Regions from separate parts of the Rhizobium sp. FG96 genome, predicted to be linked through region 2. Evidence: riboswitches for the same ligand, from Rfam matches in the RefSeq annotation. Region 2 holds a riboswitch; the other holds the start of a gene.
What was found. Region 2 has a riboswitch for FMN ahead of ACODR6_RS08255 (6,7-dimethyl-8-ribityllumazine synthase). Riboswitches for the same ligand answer to the same signal wherever they lie in the genome.
Positions count from the first base shown of each region.

Region 1: linked by a shared signal. The riboswitch ahead of ACODR6_RS18360 (DMT family transporter) and the one ahead of ACODR6_RS08255 (6,7-dimethyl-8-ribityllumazine synthase) in region 2 are both predicted to bind FMN.

Region 1 is NZ_JBMDIL010000008.1:264,346-274,818, reverse strand. It holds gene clpX (ATP-dependent Clp protease ATP-binding subunit ClpX) at 1-488, shown strand, start outside; gene lon (endopeptidase La) at 893-3,310, shown strand; gene hupB (DNA-binding protein HupB) at 3,515-3,790, shown strand; gene ACODR6_RS18365 (methyl-accepting chemotaxis protein) at 4,089-6,011, shown strand; FMN riboswitch at 6,117-6,265, shown strand; gene ACODR6_RS18360 (DMT family transporter) at 6,355-7,254, shown strand; gene ACODR6_RS18355 (esterase-like activity of phytase family protein) at 7,351-9,549, shown strand; gene ACODR6_RS18350 (aldo/keto reductase) at 9,845-10,473, opposite strand, start outside.
Region 2 is NZ_JBMDIL010000003.1:424,193-434,665, forward strand. It holds gene ACODR6_RS08225 (sugar ABC transporter ATP-binding protein) at 1-1,208, shown strand, start outside; gene ACODR6_RS08230 (ABC transporter permease) at 1,232-2,284, shown strand; gene ACODR6_RS08235 (D-ribose ABC transporter substrate-binding protein) at 2,395-3,342, shown strand; gene ACODR6_RS08240 (DeoR/GlpR family DNA-binding transcription regulator) at 3,520-4,362, shown strand; gene ACODR6_RS08245 (FGGY-family carbohydrate kinase) at 4,399-5,913, shown strand; gene ACODR6_RS08250 (glycerol-3-phosphate dehydrogenase/oxidase) at 5,958-7,703, shown strand; gene ACODR6_RS08255 (6,7-dimethyl-8-ribityllumazine synthase) at 7,758-8,234, opposite strand; FMN riboswitch at 8,347-8,488, opposite strand; gene ACODR6_RS08260 (FAD-containing oxidoreductase) at 8,551-9,915, opposite strand; gene ACODR6_RS08265 (DUF4126 domain-containing protein) at 9,912-10,373, opposite strand; gene ACODR6_RS08270 (flavin monoamine oxidase family protein) at 10,461-10,473, opposite strand, start outside.

The sequences.
Region 1 (10,473 bases), on a different contig from region 2:
GCGAGAAGACTTCGATCGGCTTCGGCGCGACCGTCAAGGCTCAGGACGAACGCCGCGTCGGCGAAGTGCTGCGCGAACTCGAACCGGAAGACCTGGTCAAGTTCGGCCTCATCCCCGAGTTCATCGGCCGTCTGCCGGTTCTGGCGACGCTCGAAGATCTTGACGAGGATGCACTGATCCAGATCCTGTCCGAGCCGAAGAACGCGCTCAGCAAGCAGTATCAGCGCCTGTTCGAGATGGAAGACGTGGAACTGACCTTCCACGAGGACGCTCTTCGCGAGATCGCCCGCAAGGCGATCATCCGCAAGACCGGCGCCCGCGGCCTTCGCTCGATCATGGAAAAGATCCTGCTCGACACGATGTTCGAACTGCCGGCGCTGGAAGGTGTTCGCGAAGTGGTCATTTCGGAAGAGGTTGCCCGCGGCTCGGCCCGCCCGCTCTACATCTACGCTGACCGTCAGGACGAGAAGGCCAACGCCTCTGCCTGATAGTCGTAGACGGCATGGTTAGATTTAGGGGCTTGCCTGCGGCGAGCCCCTTTCTATTTTGTGAACCGGGAGCCCTCCTGTTAATTATTGCAGAAGAAGCTTGAAAACGCTGTTCCTGACGTTGCGGAATGCGGCGTCCCCGGCAATGATGGAATGATTCCGTAGTGTGTTTTCCGGTCCAGTATTTTAGCCGGTTCGGAATTGGTAAGCGCCACTACAGTTACGCGCGTCATAGTGTGGGCGTTCCTTTGTAATAAGTCTGTCACAAGCGGGGAGCGCGGGCGTTGGCGTGGCTTGAAAAGGGTAAGAAGAACCTCCACTTGTAATCCAAGTGAGAGTGCCGGCCGGGTCCCAAGCGGCCGCGCCAGAGAGCCCGGAAACGGGACGATGGAAAGGAATAAGAAATGACGAAGAAAACGTCTGTAGCGAGCAGTGTTGCCTATCCTGTTTTGCCCCTGCGCGACATCGTAGTCTTCCCACACATGATCGTGCCGCTGTTCGTCGGCCGCGAAAAGTCGATCCGTGCGCTTGAAGAAGTCATGGGCTCCGACAAGCAGATCATGCTCGTAACCCAGATCAACGCCAGCGACGATGATCCGGATCCGTCCGCGATCCACAATGTCGGCACCGTGGCCAACGTTCTGCAGCTGCTGAAGCTTCCCGACGGCACCGTCAAGGTTCTGGTCGAAGGCCGTGCGCGCGCCGAGATCGACGCCTATACGGCTCGCGAAGATTTCTACGAAGCCCTCGGCCATGTGCTTGAAGAGCCGCATGACGATCCGGTCGAGCTGGAAGCGCTGTCGCGCTCCGTCGTCTCGGAATTCGAGAGCTACGTGAAGCTCAACAAGAAGATCTCTCCTGAAGTCGTCGGCGCTGCCAGCCAGATCGACGATTACTCGAAGCTTGCCGATACGGTCGCATCGCATCTGTCGATCAAGATCACCGAGAAGCAGGAGATGCTGGAAACCACCAGCGTCAAGGCCCGCCTCGAAAAGGCCCTCGGCTTCATGGAAGGCGAGATCTCGGTCCTCCAGGTCGAAAAGCGCATCCGCTCGCGCGTCAAGCGCCAGATGGAGAAGACCCAGCGCGAATACTATCTGAACGAACAGATGAAGGCGATCCAGAAGGAGCTTGGCGACGGCGAGGAAGGCCGCGACGAGATGGCCGAACTGGAAGAGCGCATTTCCAAGACCAAGCTTTCCAAGGAAGCCAAGGAAAAGGCTGACGCCGAGCTGAAGAAGCTGCGCCAGATGAGCCCGATGTCGGCTGAAGCCACCGTCGTGCGCAATTATCTGGACTGGCTGCTCGGCATTCCGTGGGGCAAGAAGTCGAAGATCAAGTCCGATCTCAACAATGCCGAGAAGATCCTCGAAGCCGATCACTTTGGTCTCGACAAGGTCAAGGAGCGCATCGTCGAGTATCTGGCCGTGCAGGCCCGTGCCACCAAGATCAAGGGCCCGATCCTGTGCCTCGTCGGCCCTCCGGGCGTCGGCAAGACCTCGCTCGCCCAGTCGATCGCCAAGGCGACCGGCCGCGAGTATGTCCGCATGGCTCTCGGCGGCGTTCGTGACGAAGCTGAAATCCGCGGTCACCGCCGCACCTATATCGGCTCGATGCCCGGCAAGGTCATCCAGTCGATGAAGAAGGCGAAGAAGTCCAACCCGCTCTTCCTGCTCGACGAAATCGACAAGATGGGCCAGGATTTCCGTGGCGATCCGTCTTCGGCTCTGCTCGAAGTGCTGGATCCGGCGCAGAACTCGACCTTCATGGACCACTACCTGGAAGTCGAATACGACCTGTCGGACGTGATGTTCATCACGACGGCGAACACGCTGAATATCCCGGCGCCCCTGATGGACCGCATGGAAGTCATCCGTATCGCCGGCTACACCGAAGATGAAAAGCGCGAGATCGCCAAGCGGCACCTGCTGCCGAAGGCCATCAAGGAACATGCGTTGCAGCCGAACGAGTTCTCGGTCAGCGACGATGCTCTGATGGCGATCAGCCAGCAGTACACTCGCGAAGCCGGTGTTCGTAACTTCGAGCGCGAGTTGATGAAGCTCGCCCGCAAGGCAGTCACCGAGATCATCAAGGGCAAGACGAAGTCGGTTCATGTGACCGCCGAAAACATCGACACCTACCTGGGCGTTCCGCGCTTCCGCCACGGCGAAGCCGAGCGCGAAGATCAGGTCGGCGTTGTCACCGGCCTCGCATGGACCGAGGTCGGCGGCGAACTGCTGACGATCGAAGGCGTGATGATGCCGGGCAAGGGCCGCATGACGGTCACCGGTAATCTGAAGGACGTGATGAAAGAGTCGATCTCGGCTGCTGCATCCTACGTTCGCTCGCGCGCCGTCGATTTCGGCATCGAGCCTCCGCGCTTCGACAAGTCGGATATCCACGTGCACGTGCCGGAAGGCGCAACGCCGAAGGATGGTCCGTCGGCTGGTGTGGCCATGGCAACCGCGATCGTTTCGATCATGACCGGCATCCCGGTTGATAAGAACGTGGCGATGACGGGTGAAATCACCCTTCGCGGCCGCGTCCTGCCGATCGGTGGTCTGAAGGAAAAGCTGCTCGCAGCGCTTCGCGGCGGCATCAAGAAGGTGCTGATCCCGGAAGAAAACGCCAAGGATCTGGCGGAGATTCCGGATAACGTGAAGAACAACATGGAGATCATCCCGGTATCCCGCATGGGCGAGGTGATCAAGCATGCTCTGATCCGGCGGCCGGAGCCGATCGAATGGGATGGAACGGTTGAAACGCCGGTCATCGCAACGGTCGAAGGTCTTGATGAAACGGGTGCTGGCATCGCTCACTGAGTGATATTCGCCCCATTTATGTCAAATTGCTGCAAATGACCGAAAAGGCTGGCGCAAAACGCCAGCCTTTTTTGTGAAAACCCGCCGGAGGTGCTTGCTTTTCCTTGATTTGCAGGGCTTTTGGGTTGCGGCGGGCCTGATGAAACCTATTCTGTGCCTGGCTTACAGATTGAGTCGTTTCAAACCATTGAAAGGGGTGGAAACATGAACAAGAATGAACTCGTGTCCGCAGTTGCCGAAAAAGCTGGCCTCACCAAGGCTGATGCCGCTTCTGCTGTCGACGCTGTTTTCGACGTTGTCCAGGGCGAACTGAAGAAGAAGGGCGACGTACGCCTCGCCGGTTTCGGCAGCTTCACCGTTTCTCATCGCGCAGCTACCAAGGGCCGTAATCCGTCCACCGGCGCTGAAGTCGATATCCCGGCTCGTAACGTGCCGAAGTTCACGCCCGGCAAGGGCCTGAAGGATGCCGTAAACGGCTAATCCGGTTTAACTTGGCCGCCGGATAACGAGACCGGCAGGTAAAGTTTCGAAGGGTTCGGTGAAAGCCGGACCCTTTTTGCATTCAGGGCTTTGCTTCACCGCGCAAAAGCGCGCAGTTCTCTGGCAATAGCTGCCGTGCATCGTTCACATTCGATTAAATATTGATCCATACGATCCGCCCCCAACGGTCGTCCTTCATTGCTCTCCGATCGTATCCGGTCGGCATGACGCCGCTTTCCCTTTTTCTGTTGCTTGATTTTTGGCGCCGGTAGCGGCGTGTTTTTCATGAGGTCTTTCGATGAAGCGTCCTGATATTAAGACGGCAATGATCAGTATTTTCGCCGTTCTCACCATAATGTTCGGAGCCACCGGCTATATCGCCGTCACCGGCCTGCGCGATTCCAACAAGAACAACGAGTTGTTCGCGACCAGCATGCATCCCGGCATTTCCAAGGCCAAGGATATCCAGCTTGCCCGCTATTCGCTGCGCGGCTCCTACGGCGACCTGGCGATGGGCCGCACCTCGGGCGACGAGGCGGCGCTGGAAAAGAAGATCGGCGAGCGCGAAGCCAAGCTCCGCAAGACGGTCCTCGCCTATCAGGACCTCGTTGATACCGATGTCGAGCGCGGCATCTATCAGGAAATGGACAGCTCCTCGCAGAAATATATCGAAGAGGGCCAGAAGATGATCGCGCTGGCGAAGGCCGGCAAGCAGCAGGACGCGATCAATGCCTTCGACGCAAACCTCGGCCCGGTCGCCGATATCCTGGCAGACAACGTCGACAAGCTCGTCGCCTTCAACGAGGACGCAGCTGCTGCCGGTCTCGCCGAAAGCCGCAGCCAGTATTCCACGACCCTGACGCTGATCTCCGCCGTTCTCGGCCTCAGCGCCCTGATCGTCTTCGCCGCGATCTATTTCGGAATTTCGGGCATCGCGAGCCCCATCGTCCGCATCACCAAGTCGATGCGCGGTCTGGCCGCCGGCGACACCGCATCGGAAATTCCGGGTAAGGGCAGGGAGGACGAGATCGGCCAGATGGCCAATGCCGTCGAGATCTTCCGTCTTGCCGCGATCGACAATCAGCGCCTGCAGGCCGACGCCGAGATGACCCGCGCCAAGACCGACGCCGACAGGGCTCGCCTTGCTTCCGAAGCGGAAGCCGCCGCCCAGCAGCGCCTCGAGCAGGCAACGGCCGGTCTTGCTGGTGGTCTGCGCCGCCTCGCAGCCGGCGAGCTCGACTTCCAGCTCAACGATGCCTTCGCCCCGGATTTCGAAGCACTCCGCCATGACCTGAACGGTGCGATCTCGCAGCTCGGCGGCACGCTCCGCGCCGTCGCCCAGTCGGCGGTCTCTATCACCGGGGGTACTCGCGAGATCAGCCAGGGCGCCGAGGATCTCTCGAAGCGCACCGAACAGCAGGCCGCTTCGCTCGAAGAGACCGCAGCCGCTCTCGATGAGATCACCGTGAATGTCTCGAACTCCTCCAAGCGCGCCGACGAGGCCCGCCAGGTGGCGATCCAGGCAAACCGCAGCGCCACGGCTTCCGGCACGGTTGTTGCCAATGCCGTCGATGCGATGGAGCGGATCGAGCAGTCGTCGAACCAGATCTCCAGCATCATCGGCGTCATCGACGAGATTGCCTTCCAGACCAACCTGCTGGCGCTGAACGCCGGTGTTGAGGCAGCGCGTGCCGGTGAAGCCGGCAAGGGCTTTGCCGTCGTTGCCCAGGAAGTCCGTGAACTGGCACAGCGTTCCGCCCAGGCCGCAAAGCAGATCAAGGACCTGATCCGCAACTCGTCGGTTGAAGTCGAAGGCGGCGTCAAGCTGGTGCGCGAGACCGGTGAGGCGCTGAAGACCATCGAACAGCTGGTCGTCACCATCAACCAGCACATGGACGCCATCGCCACGTCGTCGCGCGAACAGTCGACCGGTCTTTCCGAAGTTAACAGCGCCGTCAACCAGATGGATCAGGTGACCCAGCAGAACGCCGCGATGGTCGAAGAGACCAATGCCGCGAGCGCCACGCTGGCCGCCGAAGCCGATCGCATGAACCAGCTGATCGGCCAGTTCCAGCTCGGCGGCAGCCGCGCCGAGACCAACGCTGCGTCCCTGCGCCAGACGGCGGCCGCCATGGCCCGCCCGCAGCGCAGTGCTGCATCGGCCCCGGTCTATGCCAGCCACGGCAATGCCGCGGTGAAGCAGGAATGGTCCGAGTTCTGAGACCGGCTACCGGTAGAAGAGCATCACTTCGAAGGGTTCGGCGAAAGCCGGACCCTTTTCGCATTTCCGTGGTCTTGCGGAGCGCAGGCCTTTGATCTACGGATCGGCCGTTCTCAGGGCGGGGTGAAAGTCCCCACCGGCGGTAAAGGGTCTCGGCCCAAGCCCGCGAGCGCTTCGGCCGTCAACGGCCGGGGGTCAGCAGATCCGGTGCAATTCCGGAGCCGACGGTATAGTCCGGATGAAAGAGAATGATCGCAAGCTGTGAGCGGGGCAGGGGTCTGTCCGGCTGCCGTCCTGCGCTCATGCGTCCTGATTTGTGTTGGTCCCTTTCTGGATGAAAGACATGAATCAGACTTCCCTTGCTTTTTCCTCGTCGCGTGCGATGGCCGGTGCCGCTTTCATGGTGCTGGCGGGCATCGCCTTTTCCGTTCTCAATGTCGTCACCCAATGGCTGACGATGAAGCTCGGCTTCGCAGCCGCTTCCGCCGCTTTCTGGCAATATGCCTTCGCACTCCTCTTCTCGCTTCCCTTCTTGCGCCGCGCCGGCCTCTCGGCAATGCGCACCTCTTATCCCTGGCGCCATATCGTTCGCGTAGCGCTCGCCGCCCTCGGGGTCGAAGCCTGGGTGTCCGGTCTGGCCTCGGTGCCGATCTGGCAGGCGATCGCGTTGGTCATGACCTCGCCCTTCTTCATCATCCTCGGCGCCCGCCTTTTTCTCGGCGAGCGCGTCGGCCCGGCACGCTGGGCGGCAACGGCGGTCGGCTTTGCCGGTGCGATGATCATCCTGCAGCCATGGTCGGACGCCTTCACCTGGGCGGCACTCCTTCCGATTATCTCGGCGCTCTTCTGGGGCGCGTCGTCGCTAATCACCAAGAGCCTGACCGGCATCGAGAAACCGGAGACCATCACCGTCTGGCTGCTGGTGCTGCTGACGCCGATCAACGGCGTGCTGGCGGGGGTAGCCGGTTTCGAGGTGCCCGAGGGGATGACCCTGGCGCTCTTCGTCTTCGCTGGTCTGCTGACCGTCTTTGCGCAATATCTGCTGACATTGGCCTACACCGTCGCCGATGCCGCCTATGTCCAGCCCTTCGACGACCTGAAGCTGCCGCTCAACGTTCTCGCCGGATGGCTGTTCTTCGGCTATGCGCCAGCGGGCTATCTCTGGCTCGGCGCCGCACTGATCCTGACAGCCTCGCTCTTCATCATGCGCAACGAGATGCGCCGGGAGAAGAACGCGGCCTGATGCAAAGCGGTGCAAAACTGCACCCGGTGTCATCCGCCTGTCATCCGTTTCCCTCAAAACCCCCATGTTTCGATTTTTCGACGCATGGGGGATTTCATGACTATTTCATCGCGCAAGGCAGCGCTCGCTGCCGTGCTCCTGGCTTCTGTTGCCTTTCCGGCAGTTGCCGAGCCTGTTTTCAATCGCATCGCATCTTTTCCGGTCGCTTCGAACCTGCCTGAAGGCAAGGACAAGCTTTCGACGACCTCTGCAGAAATCATCACCGCAACCGACGACGGCAACACGCTGATCTACAGCGACAGCCCGCTCGGCGCGATCGGCTTCGTCGACATCACCGACGCCAAGGCCCCGAAGGCCTTGGGCGCGCTGATGATGGACGGTGAGCCGACGTCGGTTACCTCGACCTCTGGCAAGGCGCTCGTCGCCGTCAACACCAGCGAAAGTAAGGTCAAGCCGTCGGGCCGCCTCGCCATCGTCGATGTTGCCACCAAGAAGATCGAGAATACCTGCGATCTCGGCGGCCAGCCGGATTCGATCGCTCTCAACAAGGACAAGACGCTCGGCACGATCGCCATCGAGAACGAGCGTGACGAAGAGATCAACGACGGCAAGATCCCGCAGATGCCGGCTGGCGATCTCGTGCTCTTCCAGGTCAAAAACGGCACCGTCGATTGCGGTACTATCAAGCACGTCACGCTGACGGGTCTCGCCGGCATCGCGCCTGAAGATCCGGAGCCCGAATTCGTCTCCTTCAACGGCCAGGGCGAAATCGCCCTGACGCTGCAGGAAAACAACGAGATCGTCATCATCGACGGCAAGACCGGCACGGTGAAGACGCACTTCACCGCTGGCAGCACCGATCTCTCCGGCATCGACACCAAGAAGGACGGCCAGCTGAAGTTCACCGGCGAAGCCAAGGGCGCTCTTCGCGAGCCCGACGCCGTGAAGTGGCTGGACGACGACCGTCTCGTCGTCGCCAACGAAGGCGACTATGAAGGCGGTTCGCGCGGCTTCACCATCTTCGACAAGACCGGCAAGGTTCTCTACGAATCGGGCTCGTCCTTCGAGCGCGCCGTTGCCCATCTCGGCCACTATCCGGAAGGTCGCTCGTCCTCGAAGGGCGTCGAGCCTGAAGGTCTGGAAGCCGCTAAGTTCGGCGACGACCAGCTGTTCTTCCTGCTCGCCGAGCGCGCTTCGGTCGTCGGCGTCTTCAAGGACACCGGCGCGGACCCGGAACTGCTGCAGATCCTGCCGTCGGGCGTCTCGCCGGAAGGCGCGATCGCCATCCCGAGCCGCAATCTCTTTGCCACGGCCAACGAAGCCGATCTCGGCGAAGATGGCGGCCCACGCTCGCATGTCATGATCTATGAGCGCAGCGAAGGCGAAAAGGCCTATCCGCAGATCGTCTCGGCAGAGAAGGACGGCAATCCGATCGGCTTCGCAGCGCTTTCGGGCCTTGCCGCCGTTCCTGAAAAGGCCGGCCAGCTCTTCGCCGTGTCCGACAGCGTTCTCGGCAATCAGCCGACGATCTACACGATCGACGCCACCAAGAAGCCTGCCGTCATCACCGACGCCATGACCGTCAAGCGCGATGGCGCCGCTGCCCAGAAGCTCGACATCGAAGGCATCGCCGTCGACGCCAAGGGCTGGTTCTGGCTGGCTTCGGAAGGCAATAGCGAAAAGTTGCTGCCGCACGCTCTCTACCACGTCAACCCGAAGGGCGAGATCAAGGAAGAGATCGCGCTGCCGAAGGAACTGACGGATAACGAGATCCGCTACGGCTTCGAAGGCGTGACGATCGTCGGCTCCGGCGACGACGCAACGCTGTGGATGGCCGTACAGCGCGAGTGGAAGGACGACCAGAAGGGCTTCGTCAAGCTCGTCTCCTACAACCCGAAGAGCAAGGAATGGGGCGCCGTGCGCTACCCGCTCGACAAGTCTGAAAACGGCTGGGTCGGTCTCTCGGAAATCTCCGCCCACGGCGACAGCGTCTACATCATCGAGCGTGACAACCTCGTCGGCGATGCTGCCAAGCTGAAGAAGCTCTACAAGGTCGCCATCTCCGACCTGAAGCCCGCCAAGCTCGGCGGTGAACTTCCGGTAGTCAAGAAGGCGGAAGCCCATGACTTCCTCGACGAACTGAAGACGGCAACCAACGGCTACGTCCTCGACAAGCTTGAAGGCTTCGCTTTCGACGCCTCGGGCAAGCCCTACGCCGTCACCGACAACGACGGCGTCAGCGACTCCTCCGGCGAGACCCTGTTCTTCCCGGTCAACCTGGTCGGCACGAACTGAGCTGGCGGTAGCTGGATGAAACCGGAAGGCCGGGCGCAAGCCCGGCCTTTTTGTTGTTTGGACCTGCTATGAAATGAGGCGGTAGCGCCAATCTCTCCCTCATCCCTGTGCTTGTCACAGGGATCCAGCCGCCGCGCGTCTGCGCGGCGAAAAGAGTCTCTCCCTCCCAAGGACTTGGGACGGCTGGATCTCTGTGACAAGCACAGAGATGAGGGAAGTGTTTGGGGTGTCAGTCAGGCCAAACAAAAACGGCCGGGCAATAACCCGGCCATCTCTCATTCAATCCGTGCAAATCCTACCAGCGATGATGCACATGCGGTGCGATCAGCCGCTCGTAGATCTCCCGCGTCGCCGCCATCACGTCCTGGGAAAGCGGCGCAAGGCTGGCGGCCTCGGCATTGGCCTTCGCCTGCTCGCCATTGCGCGCGCCCGGGATGACCACGGTAACGGCCTCGTGCATCAGGATCCAGCGCAGCGCGAATGCGGCCATCGTGGCGCCCGCAGGCACCAGCTTGCGGACTTCCTCGACCGCCTGCAGGCCGACCTCGAAGGGGACGCCGGCAAAGGTCTCGCCGACATCGAAGGCTTCGCCGTTGCGGTTGAAGTTGCGGTGGTCGTCGCTCGCGAATTTCGTGTCGCGGGTGATCTTGCCGGAGAGCAGGCCGCTGGCGAGCGGCACGCGGGCAATCACCGCGACGTTCTTGCGGCGGGCTTCCTGGAAGAACAGGTGATCCGGGCGCTGGCGGAAGATGTTGTAGATGATCTGGATGCTCTCGACGCCCGGGAATTCGATCGCCTTCAGCGCTTCCTCGACCTTCTCGACGCTGACGCCGTAGCCCTTGATCTTGCCGGCCTTCTGCAGCTCGTTCAGGCCTTCGAAGACCTCCGCGCGGTAAAGCACTTCCGTCGGCGGGCAGTGCAGCT
Region 2 (10,473 bases):
TGGGCCGCGAGATCATCAAGGGCGGTGTCGTCGATTTCGCCGAGGAAGAGCGCCAGACCCGGGCGCTGATGGAAGAGCTCGAAGAGGACATCGATCCGCTGACGCGCGTCGAGGACCTTCGCCTCGGCCAGCAGCAGATCGTCGAGATCGCCCGCGCACTCTCGGTCAATTCCCGCATCCTGATCATGGACGAACCGACCTCGGCGCTGAGCGCCACCGAAGTCGAAGTTCTCTTCAAGGTCATTCACGACCTGACGGGCCGTGGCGTCTCGATCGTCTATATCTCGCACCACCTCGAAGAGGCGCTGCAGATCACCAATCACGCCGTCGTCCTGCGCGACGGCACGATGACTGCCTATGCCGAGCGCAAGGACATCGATCTCGAATGGATCGTTCGCAACATGGTGGGCGAGAATTTCGATCTCGGCAGCCCGCCTGAAGGACACCAGTTCGGCGAAGTGGCGCTGTCGATCGAAGGCCTGACCGTTCCCGGCCCCTCGGGCGCCGCCTATAACGCCGTCGACCGCATGTCGCTGAAAGTGCGGGCCGGCGAGGTCGTCTGCATCTACGGGCTGATGGGGGCAGGGCGCACCGAGCTTCTGGAATGCGTCGCCGGACGGCTGCGCTCCAGCGGCGGCCGGGTTCTGCTTGAAGGACAGGATGTCGGTGCTCTCAGCATTGCCGGGCGCATCGAAAGCGGCCTCGTCCTCGTTCCCGAAGACCGACAGCGTGACGGCCTGGTGCAGACCATGACCGTCGGCTCCAATCTGTCGCTTGCCAGCATCGGCGCCTTCACCAAGGGCCTTTTCACATCCGGCCGCCGCGAACGCGATCTCGTCACCGAGTCGATCCGCCGCGTCCACGTCAAGACCGACGGCGGCGAGGCGGCGATCGGCTCGCTCTCAGGCGGCAACCAGCAGAAGGTTGTCATTGGCAAGATGCTGGCGACGGAACCGAAGGTCATCCTGCTCGACGAACCGAGCCGCGGCATCGATATCGGCGCCAAGGCCGAAGTCTTCAAGCTGCTCGCCGAGCGCGCCAAGCAGGGCCTCGCGGTCATCTACTCGACCTCGGAAGTCAACGAATGCCTGAGCATCGCGCATCGCATCATCGTCATGCACCGCGGCCGCATTTCGGCAGAGTTTGGCTCTGACGTCACCAAGGAAAAGATCATGGCCGCCTCCGGCGAATCCATGGTCGCGCACTAGCCCGGAATTATGGAGCACTGATTATGTCAGTCACAAACGTCACCGAGAAGAAGTCAGTTTCGAACGGGCAGAAGCGGAACACCAATATCGTGCGCCTGATCCTGGAAGGACGTGCGTTCTTCGCGCTGATCGTCATCATCGCGGTCTTCTCCTTCCTGTCGCCCTATTACTTCAGCCTCAACAACTTCCTGATCATGGCCTCGCATGTGGCGATCTTCGGGATCCTGGCGATCGGCATGCTGCTGGTCATCCTGAACGGCGGCATCGACCTTTCGGTCGGCTCGACGCTGGGGCTTGCCGGGTGTATCGCCGGCTTCCTGATGCAGGGCGTCACGCTCAGCTATTTCGGCGTCATCCTCTATCCGCCAGTCTGGGCCGTTGTGGTGCTGACCTGCGCGCTCGGCGCGGTGGTCGGCGCAGTCAATGGCGTGCTTGTCGCCTATCTCAAGGTGCCTGCCTTCGTCGCCTCGCTGGGCGTCCTCTATGTCGCCCGCGGTATCGCCCTCCTGATGACCAACGGCCTGACCTACAACAACCTCGGCGGCCGCCCCGAACTCGGCAATACCGGCTTTGACTGGCTCGGCTTCAACCGCCTCGGCGGCGTGCCGATCGGTGTCATCGTTCTCGCGGTCCTCGCCATCGTCTGCGGTATCGTGCTCAGCCGTACTGCCTTCGGCCGCTGGCTCTATGCATCGGGCGGCAATGAACGCGCTGCCGACCTCTCGGGCGTTCCGGTCAAGCGCGTCAAGATCATCGTCTATGTGCTCTCCGGCGTCTGCGCCGCGATCGCCGGCCTGGTGCTGTCCTCGCAGCTGACCTCCGCCGGTCCGACGGCGGGCACCACCTACGAACTGACGGCGATCGCAGCCGTCGTCATCGGTGGCGCGGCGCTGACGGGCGGACGCGGCACGGTGCGCGGCACCATGCTCGGCGCCTTCGTCATCGGCTTCCTGTCTGATGGCCTAGTGATCATCGGCGTCTCCGCCTACTGGCAGACCGTCTTTACCGGTGCGGTGATCGTTCTCGCCGTCCTGATGAACAGCATCCAATACGGCCGCCGGGTCAAATCGTCCTGACGGCTGAAACCGAACTTATCCACGACGGCAGGCCTCTGGCGCAAAGGCCGATTGGGGAAAGCACCGCCGGATCATCGGCACCAACTGAGCTCACTAATGGGAGAGAGACTATGTTTAAGAAAGGCATGCGCATTCTTCTGGCCGCCGCGGCTGTCGCACCGATCCTCGTCAGCAGCGCCTGGGCAGCAGGTCAGATGACGATCATCGTCAACGACCCGTCCAACCCCTACTGGCTGACGGAAGGCAACGTTGCCAAGGCAACCGCTGAAAAGCTCGGCTACACGGCTTCGGTCAGCGCCCACAAGGGTGACACCAACACCGAGAGCAACCTGATCGACACGGCGATCACCAACAAGTCGGTCGCGATCATTCTCGACCCGGCAAACGCTGACGGCTCCGTTGGCGCGGTGAAGAAGGCTGTTGCCGCCGGTATCCCGGTCATCCTCGTCAACGCTGAAATCAACCAGGAAGGCCTGGCGAAGGCGCAGCTCGTTTCCAACAACGCCCAGGGCGCCGCCCTCGGTGCGCAGCAGTGGGTCGAAGCTGTCGGCGACAAGGGCAACTATGCCGAACTCTTCGGCGCTCCCTCCGACAACAACGCCGCAACGCGCTCGAACGGTTACGAAACCGTGCTGTCGCAGTACCCGGACCTGAAGAAGGTTGCCAAGGAAGTTGCCGATTGGGACCGCACCAAGGGTCACAACAAGATGCAGTCCATGCTGCAGGCAAATCCTGACATCGTCGGCGTCATCTCCGGCAACGACGAAATGGCTCTCGGCGCGATCGCAGCGCTGAAGGAAGCCGGCAAGCTCGCCAACATCAAGGTCGGCGGCTTCGACGGTTCTCCGGATGCTGTTGCCGCGATCAAGGCCGGCGAACTGCAGTACACCGTCCTCCAGCCGGTTGCGATCTTCTCCGAAGAAGCCGTCAAGCAGGCCGACAATGTCATCAAGAACGGCAGCACCGGCGCCAAGAGCGAAAAGCAGCTCTTCGATTGCCTGCTGATCACCAAGGACAATGTCGACAAGTACACCGGTCCGTTCGTTCTCGAGCAGTAATCGGTCGGGGCGCCCGCAAGGGCGCTCTCCAAGCCGGGCGGCATCACCCGCCCGGCTCCCCGCATGCCTGAAACGGTTGCCCGCGGTATAAGCCGCCCGTTCCGTTTCGCCATTTTGCCTTGGCACGGCAATCACTGTACGAAGCTGGTATCCAGAATTCAGCGACAGGGGTGACCCGTGACACAGAAGACCAGCCAGGGCGAAGATCTGTTGGAGCAGCTTACGAGCGACAGCCGGCAGACGCGCCAGATCGCGCGCCGCCGCATGATCGCAGAGGCCGTGATGAGTGAAGGCTCTATGCGGATTGAAGACCTGACCGACCGTTTCGGCATCAGCCTGATGACGGCGCATCGCGATGTCGATGAGCTGGTCAGCCGCGGGCTGTTTCGCAAGACGCGCGGCATCGTGACGGCCGCCGCCACCAATCTCATCGAATCCAGCGACGTTTACCGCTCTAACCGCCAGGCGACTGAAAAGAAGCTGATCGCCGAGGCGGCGATGCAATTCGTCGAGCCCGGCCAGGCGATCTTCTTCGACGACTCCACGACGGTTCTGCAGATGGCAACGCATCTGCCGTCCAGGGTTCCCGTCACCGCGATCACCAACTCGTTGACGCTGATGAACGCGCTGACCGGCATGCACGACGTGACGCTGCTGGCGCTGGGTGGGCAATATTACAACTGGTGCAACGCCTTCATGGGACGCATGACGATCAGCGAAATCAAGGGTTTGCGCGCTGATGTTGCCTTCATTTCGATGTCGGCGATCAGCGACGGCACGGTGCTGCACCAGTCGCCCGAGACCGTCGATACCAAGCGCGCCATGTTCGACTGTTCCGTCAAACGTATCCTGCTTGCCGATCACACCAAGTTCGAACGGCGGGCACTTCACAGTTTCGCAGCACTGGACGAGTTCGATGTCGTCATCGTCGACGACAAGACCAATCCCGTGCATATCGACCGCATGCGGTCCAAGGATATCAACGTGGTGGTTGCCCGGGGTGCCCAGGGGCGCTCGTAAGGCGGCTTGCCCGTTGCACAAACGAGGTAAGGGCGAATGCCGAGTCTGCTCGGGATCGATAGTGGCCTGACGGTCACCAAGGCCGTCATTTTCGATATCGACGGGACGCCGCTCGCAGTCAGCAGGCGCCGCGTCACGCAGTTCATGCCGAAGGCGCGCCATATCGAGCGCGATATGGAGGAGCTCTGGACGGCGACCGCCGATGCCATCCGCGAGGCGATCGCGCTGAGCGGCCGGCCGGCGAACGACATCCAGGCGATTTCCGCCACGGCGCATGGCGATGGCATCTATCTCCTCGATCACGACCAGAAGCCGCTCGGCCGCGCCATCCTCTCGCTCGACAGCCGGGCAGGGGAGATCGTCGATCGCTGGGAGGGCGAGGTGGCGGATGCCTCGATCGAATTGACCGGCCAGATTCCGCATGTCTCGGCGCCCTCGGCACTGCTCGCCTGGATCCGCGAGAACGAGCCTGAGCGTTTTCAGCAAATCGGCCATTTCATCAGCTGCAAGGACTGGCTGCGCTTCTGCCTCACGGGCATTATCGGCACCGACCGCACCGAGGCCAGCACCTCCTTCACCAATGTGCGCACGCAGGATTATAGCCAGGACGCGCTGAAACTCTTCGGTCTCGAAGCGCTCGTTCACGCCTTGCCGCCGGCCTCCCGCTCCGACCAGATCGTCGGACGGGTGACGCCCGAGGCGGCGCTACGGACCGGCCTAGCCGAATGCACGCCCGTCGTCGCCGGATTGCATGATGTCACCGCCTCGGCGTTGGGCGCTGGCGGATACGGGCAGGGCGTCGTCGCCGTTATCGCCGGGACCTATTCGATCAACGAGACGCTGTCTTCCGAGCCGCGCGTCGACAGGCGGTGGTTCTGCCGCAACGGCATTGCGCCCGGCATCTGGAACAGCATGTCGATCTCGCCGGCCTCGACCGCGAATTACGACTGGTTTCTCGATACGCTCTGCGCCAGCGAGCGGGCACAGGGCGGCGCCATCCACGCGCTGCTGGCGCCGGAGATCGACGCGGCCTTCGAACGCCCATCGACCGCGCTCTTCCACCCGTATCTCTTCGGTTCGCCCTATGGCGCCGCAGCCAGCGCCAGCTTCTTCGGGCTCGGCGGCTGGCACGATCGCGGCGATATGCTACGCGCCGTCCTCGAAGGCATTGCCTTCAACCATCGCATCCATGTCGACGCGCTGCGCGATGGTTTTTCCTTCGATCGGGCGCGGCTTGCAGGCGGCGTGTCGCGCAATCCGACCGTCGTTCAGATGTTTGCCGACGTCCTCGGCATGCCCGTGACGGTGACCGAGACCGATGAGGCGGCGGCCTGGGGTGCGGCGCTTTGCGCCGGATCGGGCGCCGGGATCTATGCCGATCCGCAAGCCGATCCCCGTGACATAGCAAGCATCGCCAGGACCTGCGAACCGGATGCGGCGCGCAGCGCCGATTACGAGAAGCGCTACCAGGTATTTCGCGAAATCGCCGAGGCGATGACGCCGCTCTGGCCGAAGATTGCCGGCCTCGCACCCGTAAACGCGGCAAACTGACAAGACGAAAGCCGGCGCTCCCACCGGCGATTTAGGATACGACCATGACAGCCGACATGCAGCAGCGCTTCTCGAACCTTGGAGAGGGCGATATCGACGTCCTGATCATCGGGGCGGGCATCAATGGCGCGGGGCTTTTCCGCGATCTCTCGGCGCAGGGCGTCAACTGCCTGATCGTCGACAAGAGCGATTTCGGATCCGGCACCAGCGCCGCACCCTCACGCCTTATCCACGGCGGCCTGAAATACCTCGAGACCGGCGAATTCGGCCTCGTGGCGCAATCGACGCTGGAGCGCAATCTGCTTCTCAAGAACGCGCCGCATTGCGTCGAGCCGCTGCCGACCTTCATCCCGGTCTTCTCCTGGACGCGTGGCATCTGGGCGGCCTTGCGCACGCTCTTCGGCTCGAAGACGGCACCGCGCAGCCGCGGGGCCGTGCTGATCAAGATCGGCCTCGGGCTATACGATTTCTTCGGCTCCCGCGACCGCGTCATGCCGAAGCACAGGTTGATCCTGAAGCGCCAGGCGCGCAAGGAAATGCCGCATGTCACGCCAGCGATCGTCGCCGGCGGCATCTATTACGACGCCAAGATCAGCCGCCCGGAGCGGCTTGTCTATGAGCTGGTCAAGGATGGCTGCGATGCCAATCCGAAAAGTCTGGCCGCCAATTTCGCGACGCTGGATTCCGTCGAGGAGGGCCGGCTGACATTCCGGCAAGCCAACGGATCGGGCTTCGCCGTGGAGCCAAAGCTCGTGGTCAACGCGGCGGGTCCCTGGATCGATCATGTCAATGCCGCACTCGGGGCGCCGTCACACCTGATCGGCGGCACCAAGGGATCGCATATCCTGCTCGACCACCCTGAACTGGTGCGCAGCCTGAACGGCCATATGATCTATTTCGAGGCCGACGACGGCCGCATCTGCCTCGTCTACAGCTATCTCGGGCTGGCGCTGGTCGGCTCGACCGATATTCCGGCGGATGACCCAGACAATGTCCTCTGCGAGGAGCCGGAGACCGATTACTTCCTCGAAAGCGTCCGCTCGCTGCTGCCGACGCTGCGCTTCGACCGCGACCAGATCGTTTACAGCTACAGCGGCATCCGCCCGCTGCCCGCCTCCGATGCAACGGCGCCGGGCCTGATCAGCCGCGATCATTCCGCACCGGTGAAGGAACCTGAAGACAACCGCCCGTTCCCGATCGTCTCGCTGGTCGGCGGCAAATGGACGACGTTCCGCGGCTTTGCCGAAGAAGTCGCCGATACCGTTCTCTCCCGCCTGCAGCGCGACCGCCGGGAATCCACGCGTTATCTGGCGATCGGCGGCGGCAAGGGCTTTCCCGTCGATGGCGAAAAGCGCGGACACTGGATCAAGGATCTGGCCGCGAAGGGCGGCGTGACGATCGAACGCGCCGACGAATTGCTGAGCCGCTACGGCACGACGGCTGCTGCGATCCTCACATTCGCTTCGGTTCAGTCAGACGAGACGAGACTGACAGGCGCGCCCCGACACAGCTTCAGGGAGATCGACTGGATCGCCAGAAGCGAGCTTGTCGTCCACCTCGCCGATATCGTGCTTCGCCGCACGACGCTGGCGATCGAGGGGCGGCTGACGATCGAAGGCTTGCGGGAGATCGCCGGCATCACAGCCGCAGCGCTCGGCTGGGATGCGGCGCGAACGGAAAGCGAGATCGCCGACGTCACCGGTCAATTGAGCCGCTTCCACGGCCAGACGCTGACGAGCACTGCGCCGGCTGCCGGCCGCGAAAAAACCCCGCGCCCGGCTTCGGGCTAAAGCCGCCTAATGGCAGACGCGCCGGCTACCGGCGCGTTGGCTTGTTTCATCCGATCAGAGCGCGGCGACCGCGAGGTTGCTGCGTGCCTCGAGAATTGCCCGGCAGGCGTTGGCAGCCTCCTGGCCCTTGATTACGAAGTGGTTCATGAAGAACTCGATATGGGCTTCGCTCTCCTGGAAGTGATGCGGCGTCAGCACTGCCGAGAGAACCGGGATGCTGGTATCCAGCTGCACGCGCATCAGGCCATCGAGAACGGTGCCCGCGACGAAGTCGTGCCGGTAGATGCCGCCATCGACCACGAAGGCGCAGCCGAGGACCGCGGCATATTTGCCGGTGCGGGCGAGCGTCTGTGCGTGAAGCGGGATTTCAAGCGCGCCGGGAACGTCGAATATCTCGACATCGGCGGCATTGCCGCCTTGCGCCTGCCACGTCGAAACGAAGGAATTCACACACTGGTCGACGATACCGGCATGCCAGCGGGCGCGCACGACGGCGATCTTGATGCCCTGGGGTTTGGTTGCGATAGTCATGTCTCTGCCTTTCAAGGGTGCCATTTCTGGCGGTTGCGTCGAGCCGCGAAGCGGCCCAATTCTCCCTTGGGCGAACAGCACTGCACACCTCTCGCGCGGAAAGGTGCTGCCTGCATGCTCTCTTCCATCCGGACTATACCGTCGGCTCCGGCCTCTCACCGGATCTGCTGACCTTCCATCTGCGGAAGCGCTCGCGGGCTCCGGGTTTCCCCGATACCGCCGGTGGGGAATTGCACCCCGCCCTGAGAACAGCGCGAGATAAATCCAATTTCAGCAAGGATGCAAGTCCGGAAACGGCGTCAGATGACCTGTTTGGTCAAACAGGCTTGAGATCGCCGATGATCGTCGGAATGAGCTCCGAGACGGTCGGATGGATCGGCACCGACCATTGCAGGACCGGATAGGTCGTCCCGGCATTCATGGCGTCGATGATCCCGTGGATCGCCTCGTCGCCCTCGATGCCGAGGAAGGCGGCGCCGAGGATTTCCTGGGTTTCCGCATCCGCGACGATCTTCATGAAGCCTTTGGTCTCGCCGCGTTCATTGGCGCGGCCGACACGGCTCATCGGCCGTTTCGAGACGGCGACCTTGCGGCCGGACGCGCGCGCCTGCTTCTCCGTCATCCCGGCCCGGCCGAGCGGCGGATCGATATAGAGCGCGTAGGCGGGAATGCGGCTCGACACCTTTCGGTCGCCGCCATCAAGCAGATTGGCGGCTGCGATCTCGAAGTCGTTATAGGACGTATGCGTGAAGGCGCCGTGGCCGTTGCAGTCGCCGAGCGCATAGATGCCCTCGACATTGGTCATCAGCCGGTCATCGACAGTGATGAAGCCGCGTTTGTCAGTCGCGACACCTGCCTTGTCGAGGCCGAGATCGCCGGTATTCGGCGTGCGACCGGTGGCGACGAGCACATGGCTGGCCTTGATATCCGGCTTGCCGGAAATCGAGACGGCGATGCCGTCACCCGCCTTGGCGAAAGCGATGTTCTCCGCTCCGGTATGAACGGCGATGCCTTCGGAAGCGATGATTTCCTCGATCGCATCCGAGATATCCTCGTCCTCGCGCGAGGCGAGTTTCGGGCCGCGCTCGATGACCGTCACCTCGGCGCCGAAGCGGCGGTACATCTGTGCGAATTCCAAGCCGATATAGCTGCCGCCGATCACCACGAGATGGCGGGGCAGGGTATCGATCTGGATGATCGAGGTGCTGGTGAGATAATCGACATCGGTGAGGCCCGGAAAATCCGGAATGGTCGGCCGGGCGCCGACATTCAGGAAGATCTGCGGCGCAGTCAGCACCTCGCCATTGACCGCGACGGTCCTGGCGCCGGTGAATGTCGCGTGGCCATAGATCACCTCCATGGTCTCCATGCCGGAGAACCAGCCGGTCAGCCCGTTGCGGGCGTTCATCGTCACGGTTTCGGCGCGCTTGCGCACCACCTTCATGTCGATCCCGATCGGACCCGAAATCTTGACGCCATAATCGCCGCCGGTGCGTGCCACATGCGCGGCGCGGGCGCTGGCGACCAGCGTCTTGGTCGGCATGCAGCCGGCATTGACGCAGGTGCCGCCGAGATATTTGCGCTCGATCAGCGCCACCTTCATGCCCTTCTCGGCCATGCGGGCAGCAAGAAAGGGACCGGCCTGGCCGGCCCCGATGAAGATGGCGTCGTAGGTCTTCATGCGACCGCCGAGATGATGAGGATGGCGCCGACGATGGCGATCGCGTCTTCGATCAGCGCCGCCGGCGTATCCTTGCCGAAAATGGCCGCGAGCTTGCCGCGGACGGCAGCGCCGCCAAGCGTTCCAACGACCGCGCCGACCACACCGGCAATCAGGCCGCCTACGAGCGAACCGCCGGAAGCCCCGATCGTGGCGCCGGTCAGTGCACCCATGATGATGCGGGCGCCGAACTGCATCGGCACCTTGCGGCTCGGCGTCGTCGGCAGCTGGTCGGTGATCAGCTCGACGGCGGCGAGCACCGTGAAGATCCACGGCGTCCACTTGTAGCCCATGAAGGCAAGCGGGGTCTGCGATACGTCGAACCAGCCGAGAGCCGCGCCCCAGGCAACGGCGGCGGGTGCAGTCATGGCCCGAAGGCCGGCAATGATCCCAATCAAAAATGCAAGAAATAGAAGCATGCGAGGGTCCCCTTCCTCTGCGACTGCCGAAACGGCAAAGCCAGCGTGGCACAAAGCTCTACCGGTTGCAATTGGGGGTAGACGGCTCTACCGGCCTAGT